Regions from separate parts of the Oryzifoliimicrobium ureilyticum genome, predicted to be linked through region 1. Evidence: predicted binding sites of a transcription regulator. Region 1 holds the regulator's gene; each other region holds the start of a gene.

Region 1 (3,277 bases):
TTTCGTAGACATTGGATAGGTGCCAGACTTTGTCGGCCTGCTCTTTCAGAGCGGCAACAAGATGCGGATGTGAATGACCGACCGATGTCACAGCAACGCCCGAACCGAAGTCCAGATATCGCTCGCCGCCTTCTGTGATCAGCCATACGCCCTCGCCTCGATCGAAACGCAGTGGAGCGCGGGAGTAGGTCTCATAAAGCGGCGTGGTCTCTGCCATGGCGCAGTCTCCGTCGAACAAAGATAAAATGGGAGCCGGCTAATTGCCCCAAACCCAGAAATTAAAAATGCCGCCTTTCGGCGGCGTCTTCACTATCAATCTTCCGCACTGCAATGTCAATAAAACTCGACCTTTAGGCTAAAACACAATAGACCGCGCAGAACGGTACATTTGAACAATGTTGCATAAAAGACTCTCTCAGCAAGCAAGTTGGGGAAAAGATTCGCTGCGATTCGACCGACTCTTGTCACGGAGTCAGCCTCACACTAGGTTAAAACTCAATTACTAGACTGCATAGCGGCGGAACTAGTCACCTAAATGTTGAAGCGTTTCCTACGTCGGACATCGTCCAACGTAAGGCTGACGGATTCTATCGTCACGAGGCGCAGAAAGGCGGATATAGGCATGAATTGGACGGACGAGCGCGTCGAAAAGCTGAAAAAGCTTTGGGCAGAAGGTTTGAGCGCAAGCCAGATTGCAGCACAACTGGGCGGCGTCAGCCGCAACGCGGTGATCGGGAAAGTCCACAGGCTCAACTTGCCCGGTCGCGCTAAAGCTGGTGGCAGCAGTGCCGCAGCCCGTCCGCAGAAGCGCCCAGCGCCCGTTGCACCGCGCGCTACAGGATATCCTCAGCGTGCCCAGACGCGCCCTGCTGTTCGCAGCCAGGAAGCGGTTGTCGTCAAGCAGGAAGTGGATGTCGAAACGGTTGCCGTGCGCCGGCCTTCCACGGACGTCGTCGTGCCAATTTCTCGTCGCCTTGGCCTCACGGATTTGACCGAACGCACGTGCAAGTGGCCTGTTGGCGACCCGCTTAAAGACGACTTTCACTTCTGCGGCTGTGAGGCTTCCGATAGCTCGCCTTACTGCAATTACCACCAGAAGCTGGCCTACCAGCCGGTTTCCGACCGCCGCAAGGTTGCGGCACGGGTCGCTTGATCCACACCGCCTCCGTGATCTTTCAAGCGGGCCTTCGGGCCCGTTTTTCGTTTGGTGAACGCATTCCGCCCGGTGCCCCCCGAAATCGATCAACGAAAATGCCGGAGCTTGGCCCCGGCATCCCGTCACTAACGTTTTTCAGAAGTTACGAGGATGCCAGCTCAGGCTTCCATCGAATAACCCGCCCCGCGGACAGTCCTGATAACATCCTGCATGTTGGAAAAGTTCAAGGCCTTGCGGAGCCGTCCGACATGGACATCGACGGTGCGTTCGTCGACATAGATGTCATGGCCCCAAACGCCATCGAGCAGCTGGGAGCGGGAGAACACGCGTCCCGGCGAGGTCATCAAGAACTCAAGCAGGCGGAACTCGGTCGGACCGAGACGGACCTCCCTCGTCTTGCGATGCACGCGGTGCGTCTCGCGGTCAAGCTCGATGTCGCCGCACTTGAGAACCGTCGACAGGACCTCGGGCTTTGCTCTGCGCAGCATTGCCTTGACGCGTGCAATGAGTTCCGGCGTCGAAAATGGCTTGACGACGTAATCGTCGGCGCCCGTCGATAAGCCGCGGACGCGTTCGCTTTCTTCGCCGCGGGCCGTCAGCATGATGATTGGAAGGCGCTCGGTTTCCGGCCGCATGCGAAGGCGGCGGCAGAGCTCAATTCCAGATACGCCCGGCAGCATCCAATCGAGGATGAGAAGGTCAGGCGCCCGTTCCTGCAAGCGAATTTCCGCTTCGTCACCGCGTCCGATCGTTTCAACGTCAAAGCCTTCGGCCTCGAGGTTATAACGAAGGAGGACGCTGAGCGCCTCCTCGTCTTCAACAACTGCAACTCTCGGTGTCATTAAAATAGCCTCTGCGTTATCAAAAATTTATTCAGTCACGGCACCGACCGTGTTGGCAGTATCGTCCTTCGGACGCTCGCCTTCCGGCTGTGCCCCGGTTGCCATGTAGTAAATCGTTTCTGCAATATTGGTGGCATGATCGCCGATGCGCTCGATGTTCTTGGCACAGAACAGCAAGTGCGTGCAGCTCGTGATGTTGCGCGGATCTTCCATCATGTATGTCAGGAGTTCGCGAAACAGCGAGGTGTACATCGCATCGATTTCTTCGTCGCGCTCACGGATCGATGTCGCTTTGTCCGGCGCCCGATTGGAATAGACGTCCAGAACCTCCTTAAGTTGCACAAGGGCGAGTTCAGAAAGATGTTCCAGCCCGCGCGCCAGCTTGCGAGGAACGCCAGTACTTTGAACGGCGATCACGCGTTTGGCGGTGTTCTTGCCAAGATCGCCGACCCGCTCCAGATCGGCAGCGATACGGATGGACCCCATGATTTCGCGCAGGTCAGCCGCCATGGGCTGGCGGCGTGCGATGGTGATGATCGCCTTTTCGCCGATTTCACGCTCTGCACTATCGAGTATGACGTCGTCCGAGATCACTTTCTGGGCAAGGGCGACGTCACCGTTCACGAGCGCGCGCACGGCGTCCGAAACCATTTGTTCGGCAAGACCGCCCATCTCGGAAATGCGGCGGGTCAGATACTGAAGGTCGTCGTCGAAAGCCGACATGAGATGTGTGGATGGCATTTTCGTTCCTCTTAACAACGGCTGCTGAGTGACGAGACGCCGAAATCAGCCGAAACGTCCGGTGACATAGTCCTGCGTGCGCCGCTCGCGCGGCGATGTGAAAATCTTCGCGGTTTCGTCGAATTCAACGAGTTCACCGAGATACATGAAGGCCGTCTGGCTGGAAACGCGGGCAGCCTGCTGCATGTTGTGCGTGACGATCACGATCGTATAGTCGGCACGCAACTCGTCGATCAGCTCTTCGATCTTTGCTGTCGACAAGGGATCGAGAGCGGAAGCCGGCTCGTCGAGGAGAATGATCTCAGGTTTCACGGCAACTGTACGGGCAATGCAGAGACGCTGCTGCTGACCGCCGGAAAGGCTCTGTCCGCTGGCGTGCAGCTTGTCCTTGACTTCATTCCAAAGGGCGGCGCGGCGCAATGCCGCTTCCACACGCTCGTCCATTTCAGCCTTGCCGATGCTTTCGTAAAGCCGCACGCCGAAAGCAATGTTTTCGTAGATCGACATCGGGAACGGCGTCGGTTTTTGGAACACCATC
Region 2 (3,277 bases), on a different contig from region 1:
CGAAAGGACATCAAGCACATCATGCTCGGCAAGATCCTTCGCTGCGATATTGCCGGAGTGCGATCCGCCGCGCACGATGTTCGGCGCGCCCATCAAAACACTCATGCCATTCGCATGTGAGGCCTTTGCAGCTTCGATGCTGGTGGGAAATTCCGCCAGTCGCACACCGTTTTCGATCGCTTCCTCGACATGGGTCAGGGTTGCGTCGTCATGGCTGGCAATGGTGATCCCGCGCTGGCGGCAGACTTCGGAAATAGCGACACGGTGCGGGGTCGAGTTGCGCTGCGACTCTTCCACGCGCTTGTCGACGAAGATCGCAAACTCCGCATCGCTCAGACCGCGCTTCTTCTGATAGTAGAAGATATATTGGTCCATCGTCTGGAACTGACGCTGACCCGGTGCGTGATCCATCAGTGATACCAAACGCACGTGCGAATCATTCTCAAAATCGGCAAAATGATCCATGACATTATCGGCAGAGACTTCGCAGCGCAGGTGAAGCAGGTGCTCCGCCCTCAGGCGGCCTTCCGCCTCGGCCTTCTGAATGGCATCGGCCATGTCGCGCATTTCGCCTTTATCGAAACCGCCGTCCTCGTCGGATCCCATGCGAAGGCAATCAAAGACAGTGGTGATGCCGGATGTAACGATCTGTGCGTCATGTGCCTGGATGGCGGCCGTCTTGTTCCAGCGCAGGCCCGGCCTCGGCGAGTAGTGACCTTCAAGATGATCCGTATGCAGTTCGATCAGACCGGGAATGAGATAATCTCCTTCAAAGTCTTCACCAAGATGCGACGAGCCGGCTGATATGTCCTCGATCATGCCATCGCGAACGAGAAGCGAGCCATGAATGACCTCGTCCTCCAGGACGATGCGAGCATTAGAAAAAACGGTTTCTCTGGTCATATCGATCTTCTCTTGTGTCAGGCGCCTCGGAGAGGCAGCCATTGATGAACCTTGAAAGGTGTGCCGCGGCTTTCCTCGCGGAAAACGGCAATCCCGGAAATGTCGAGCGGACGCCCGATAAAGCCGTCGAAGAGGTCCTCTAAGACTGTGCGCATCACGGCGCTTTGCTCGTCCGGAACTTCGTTGGTCAGCGTCATATGGAAGCGAAACTCTTCCATGACGTAGGGATAACCCCATGTCATCAAATTTTCCCGCTGGCGTTCACTCAGCTTCTCGGGCTTCCGGCGCGCGATGTCGCTTTCAGAAAGAGGTGCGCGCAGTGGCTCAAAATCGCGCACCGCTGCCGCGGCAAATGACTGCAGTGGCTCGTAATGCGATGCGGGAACCAAAGCAAAGAAACGTCCAAGCTGGCCGAGGACGAGTTGAGGAATGGAAAAAGGCGCTGTCTTGGTGGCAAAGGCGTCAACGGACGCCAGCAACTGCGCTTCGCTTTCCGTCGAAACGAGATGGAAGGGAGCTTTCAGCGTGGCGTGAAAGCCGTAGCGCCGGGGATCGGCTGTCAAGGCCGACTGCTGGTTCGCTTCAAGCCCTTGATAATCCCGGCGCGGAAACTCGTCACCGGTGAAAGCGTCACGGCCAAGCCACCGAGCCGCCGCAACGGTCAAAGGATGATCCTGCGGCGGTGTGAAATAAAGAGCGTAACGCAAAAGTGGAGTCCTGGAATCAGAAGGGGGGTTGCTTTGCACTTTGCCGCGATTTGTCAGCCAACCGCAAGCATGGATCGGCTAAAAGATTACCGTGACAGAATGATGATGATTGCGCGCTTTGTTCTCCTCGCCCGCAATTTTCCTGAAAGCTTGCACCGCGTCCGTTCTCCTGTCGGGAGGAACAGCGTAGCAAGTTCTTCCTAACGCCGGTCGTCGCCGATCAGGCGATGACGCAGCGCGCTCGATGCCGCATCGAACAGGAACACCACGATGAGCACAAGAAGCACCATATAGGCGACGTTTGCCCAGTTTGCATTGGTGCGCATTGCTTCCCAAAGCTTCAGGCCGATACCGCCTGCGCCGACAGCGCCGATGATGGTCGCGCCACGAACATTCGATTCCCACTGGTAAAGCGTCTGGCTGACAATGACGGGAACGACTTGAGGCATGACGCCGTAGCGCTGGACGAGCAAGCCGGATGCGCCGGTAGATTTGATTCCCTCTCGCGGCTTGTCATCGATATTCTCCAACCCTTCAGAATAAAGCTTTCCGAGCGTGCCGGTCTCCGTCAGGAAGATTGCGCCACTGCCCGCCAGCGGCCCAGGACCAAATGCCCGCGTCAGGAACAGCGCCCATATCAGCATGTCCACCGAACGAAGGAAGTCAAAAAACCGCTTCAAAACCTGATTGAGAAGCCGGTTCGGCGTGATGTTGCGGGCCGCCAAGAATGCCAGCGGAAAAGCAACCACTGCGCCCATCAGCGTGCCCAGAAAGGCCATGACGATTGTCTGGAAAAGCTTGGTCCAGACGTCGCCATGCTGCCAGGCGTGATTATTCCAGATATTGTCCAGCGCCAGCGAGAAATTGGATTGCGCCGGATCAAGCCGTGGTCCGGACGCGATGAGGCTGACGACCTCACCTGTCGACTTGCCGAAATAGGGCGAGTCGGTGTCGAAGACGAAGTTCGGCCATCCCAGAAAACGCTTGCGGATCTTGACGCGGTGGGAAGTAATGCTGACATCGCCGTAAAAGCCGAGATCGGCCGTGACGTTGTCTTCGTGCATATTGACCCAGTTCGGCATCGGCCCACTGATCTTTGGAAGGTCTGTGGTGATATCGACGGAGACAGCTTCGCTCCCGGCGGTCATAATGATTTTATCTTTAGAAATCGCGACGGCCTCGCGCGTACCGGAGACATTAACCAAAAGCGACCCATCCGGGTTCGTCTTGATCCATTCCGGGTTCGGATTGTCCCCTAGCGGCGAAAAGCGTGGATAGCGAACCTGAATACCGTTCTCGTTGATCCTGAACTCCGGTTGCACCTCATAGCTGACCCACTGGGTCATTGCGATGCCAAGACGTTCCCAATGCGCGTCCCCGAGGATCTTCGGAAGGTCGAAGAACCACACGGCGTAGATCGCATAGCAAAGCGTGGCGATGGCGATCACCAAGCCACCGAAGCGCTGGCGGAATGAACGATGGAAATACTCTGGGTAGCGCGTCTCGATTTCATGCATCCGGCTGGCGTCAAGCACCGTCATGGCAGGCCTCAATGTTGCAGAAGGAAGGCGCGCTCGCCCACGAGGCGGCGGCGGATCCAGGCCGAAAACTGATCGACCGCGATGATGGTTGTGAACAGGAGCAGCACGAGCGCAACAGTCTTGGCT
Region 3 (3,277 bases), on a different contig from region 1:
GAAGATGGCTTTCGCATTGCCGAAGAGGATCTTAAACTCAGAGGCGAAGGCGAAGTTCTGGGAACACGGCAGTCGGGAACGCCGGGGTTCCGGATCGCGAGCATTGAGGCGCATGCCGATCTCCTCGAAATCGCTCGTCGTGACGCAGCCTATTTGATCGACAGAGATCCTGAATTGACGAGCGAGCGCGGCAATGCTGTTCGCACGCTTCTTTATCTCTTCCGTAGAGATGAGGCGATCCGCTTCCTTCATGCAGGTTAAAAAATAAGCGCGGTGAACGCCGCGCTTCATCGTCAATAATGACTTGGCGTAGAGCTACTTTTTCATTCCCGGCATTGTAACACGAAAGACCTGAAACATCGTATCGACGTCAACGCCACCATCTGCCTTATAGGCAGCTCCGACCTGGTAACCGTTCTGAGTCAAAAAGTCGTTGTCGTTGCCGACAAACAGGAAATAGTCGTCTGGCGCTGCTGGATCGAGTGCACTCGCAATGCCCATCGATTCCCACTTTTCAGAAAGATCATTGCGATCATGCGGTTCGCCATTGTGCAACCCAAACCGGCCAAGGTCGGCATTGTCGTTGAGGTCGATGAAAGGCGTCACCGTAGCCGTCTTGACGGTGGGATCAACGACGCCTTTGGGAGCAACCGGTTTCTGACCATCGAAATCGCTGCCCGCAATATCCGTTGCTTTGGAGAGGTCGACGAGGTCGATCTTGCGATAAAGCGAGGTTGCACCTTTAACGCCGTATCCCGCGTTGCTGTCGCGCGCCAGCATTAAAAAGCTCTGGTCGGAAAGGGCAAGGATCTCGCTTTGCGCAGCCACCTTGGTCTTGCCTTCAGTATCTTTAAAGACAGGCAATGGCACGACATATTCATGCACGAGCTTTAGATGAGCGGGGTCGGCCGCGTCATAAACAAGCGCCCTCGTATTGTGGCGCGTCGAGGCTGAATCGCCACCATCCTGGCGGGTAGCCGATTGAAGAAGCGCGATCAGGTACTTTCCATCAGGCGTCATCGACAGGCCCTCGAGCCCTTGGTTGTTCTGACGCCCTGTTTCCGGATCCTTAGGGTCAGGGGCTGCCCCGCCCGGTCCTGGATTGTTCGATGAAAAATTCAGCTGTCCCTTTCGCATGGGCAGCAATGCCTTTGGCGGCTGGGTTGCCGAAAGAAGTTTACCTTCGCCTGAAAAGCGATAGATATATGGCCCATACTCGTCGCTGATAAACATCGTGCCATCAGGCATCAGGACGATACCCTCTGCGTCAATCGATATCTTGCCGTTCGCCGCGAGAGGCAAAGGCGGCATTTCACCGCTTTCCTGTCGAACGCCGTCAGGGTCAAGCCCAGTCATGTTCTGGCCCTCGTCATCCGTTAGAAGAACGAGGCCGGACAGGCTGGCACTGACGCCATTCTGCTCCTGCCCATCGGTTGGCTTTTCTTTCGGCGCGACCGGCATCAGATGCACATCGAGCTTATTGACGCGCGCCTTATAGTCGGTGGTGCCTTCCACGTTATAGCCGCGATCAGGAAGAAGATAGATAATGCCCTTGTAGCCTTGTCCATCCCTTACCCAGCTCTTCTGGTCGATGGCGAGGGCTGACCCCGATCCGAACGTTTCGCCCAAAGCGTCCCTCTGGTTCGCAGGTATGCGCCCGACCGCCACCAAGCCTTGATTGACGTAGGTCTTTCCTCCGGCATCAACCGAGCCTGCGGTAACCACGCCAGGCACAACACCAAACATGAAAGCTGCACCGAGGCAGCGCGCCGAAGCAATCCCCAAACGTCTCATTCAACCATCCTAACAATCAGCAAGAGCTAAACAGCTGCAATCATGCGCCTTATTATGAAGGTTGGACGACAGACAGATGACACTCCGATTAAGGAAGCGACAGACCCACTGGTGCCGTTATAGACATTTTGGTCGTTACGTTTGATGCTGTGCTCGCTGTGTTGACTTGGGGCGTCGGTTTATGCGCACTCGCGTCGCTGAACGGACATCTCAGAGACGATGAGAGAAGCAAGGCGTCCGATTCCTTCATCAATGACTTGTTCGGTTGCGCAGGAGAAGCTGATCCGGAACGTGTTTTCGCCCGATCCATCCGCGAAAAATGCCTTGCCGGGAACGAAGGCGACCTTCACAGTTTCGAGAGACTTCGCAAGCAATTCAGCCGTATCCATTCCAGTTGGAAGCGTCACCCAGAAAAACATCCCGCCTTCTGGTTTTGCCCAGTGGACACCCGGCGGCATGTGGGCTTCCAAAGCCTGCTGCATGGCATCTCTCCGCTGGCGGTAGACTGACTTTATCTTCGCGACCTGATCCTCAAACACGCGCTCCGCAACATGAAAAACCGCCATCTGGTTGATGGTCGATGAATGCAGATCTGCCGCCTGTTTCATCAGGACCAGCTTTCGGATGACCGTCTCATTCGCAACGATGTAGCCGACGCGCAGGCCAGGTGCCAATGTTTTCGAAAAGCTGCCGCAGTAAATCGTTCTCGTCTCTTCAATGCTGCCATTTCTCGCGATGTCCAGCGCGAGGATTGGCGGGATCGGCTCACCATCATAGCGAAGCGACTGATAGGCGGCATCCTCGATGACGGCGATATCGAGTTCGGCAGCAAGATCGAGAACACTTTCGCGTTGTGCTTGAGTGAGCGTCTCGCCTGTGGGATTGGCAAAATCGGAAGAGAGGTAGACAAATCGCGGCTTGCAACCGGCCTGTCTTGGTCCGGCGCGATAGCTTTCCGGAGTTCGATTGCCACTAAGCGTCAGCTGCTCGTAATGAGGCTCATAAGGGTTGAACGCCTGAAGCGCACCGAGATATGTCGGAAAAGTCACCAGCGCCGTATCACCAGGAGACAGAAAAAGCTTGCCGAGATAGTCCAGCCCCTGCTGCGAACCCGATACAATGAAGACGTTTTCAGCCCTGCAAGCAATTCCGATCTTCGCCATCTCACCAGCCAGCCACTCCCGTAACGGCTTGTAACCCTCGCTCACGGAGTACTGAAGCGCTGTTGCGCTTTGTGAACCACTGAAGATCTCGCCGTAGGCCGCCTTGAAAGCATCGTCTGGAAATAGAGCTGGATCGGGTATTCCGCCGGCAAAAGAGACAATATCAGGTCGGTCTAGAAGTTTCAGCAACTCGCGGATTTCCGAGGCGCGCATACGTGATGAGCGTCCTGCAAACATGTTTTCCCAATTCAACATGGTGTTTCCTCGCAATTTTATATCTTTTAGACAGAAGAACACGCAATAAAATTTAAGTCAACAGT

What was found. Region 1 encodes PhoB, which activates phosphate uptake and scavenging genes when phosphate is short. Its sites were predicted from a motif close to TGTCATNNANCTGTCAT; they were not measured.
Region 2: the regulator PhoB is predicted to act here: its motif matches at 1,702-1,718, upstream of VQ830_RS23560 (DUF1045 domain-containing protein).
Region 3: the regulator PhoB is predicted to act here: its motif matches at 1,860-1,876, upstream of VQ830_RS03770 (esterase-like activity of phytase family protein).

The regions. Positions count from the first base shown of each region.
Region 1 is NZ_JBBBVQ010000039.1:6,526-9,802, forward strand. It holds gene VQ830_RS27555 (aspartate aminotransferase family protein) at 1-217, opposite strand, end outside; gene VQ830_RS27560 (GcrA family cell cycle regulator) at 623-1,153, shown strand; gene phoB (phosphate regulon transcriptional regulator PhoB) at 1,315-1,998, opposite strand; gene phoU (phosphate signaling complex protein PhoU) at 2,026-2,739, opposite strand; gene pstB (phosphate ABC transporter ATP-binding protein PstB) at 2,785-3,277, opposite strand, start outside.
Region 2 is NZ_JBBBVQ010000022.1:35,839-39,115, reverse strand. It holds gene VQ830_RS23565 (alpha-D-ribose 1-methylphosphonate 5-triphosphate diphosphatase) at 1-903, opposite strand, end outside; gene VQ830_RS23560 (DUF1045 domain-containing protein) at 921-1,610, opposite strand; gene phnE (phosphonate ABC transporter, permease protein PhnE) at 1,811-3,151, opposite strand; gene phnE (phosphonate ABC transporter, permease protein PhnE) at 3,160-3,277, opposite strand, start outside.
Region 3 is NZ_JBBBVQ010000002.1:128,284-131,560, forward strand. It holds gene recG (ATP-dependent DNA helicase RecG) at 1-261, shown strand, start outside; gene VQ830_RS03770 (esterase-like activity of phytase family protein) at 316-1,794, opposite strand; gene VQ830_RS03775 (aminotransferase-like domain-containing protein) at 1,974-3,212, opposite strand.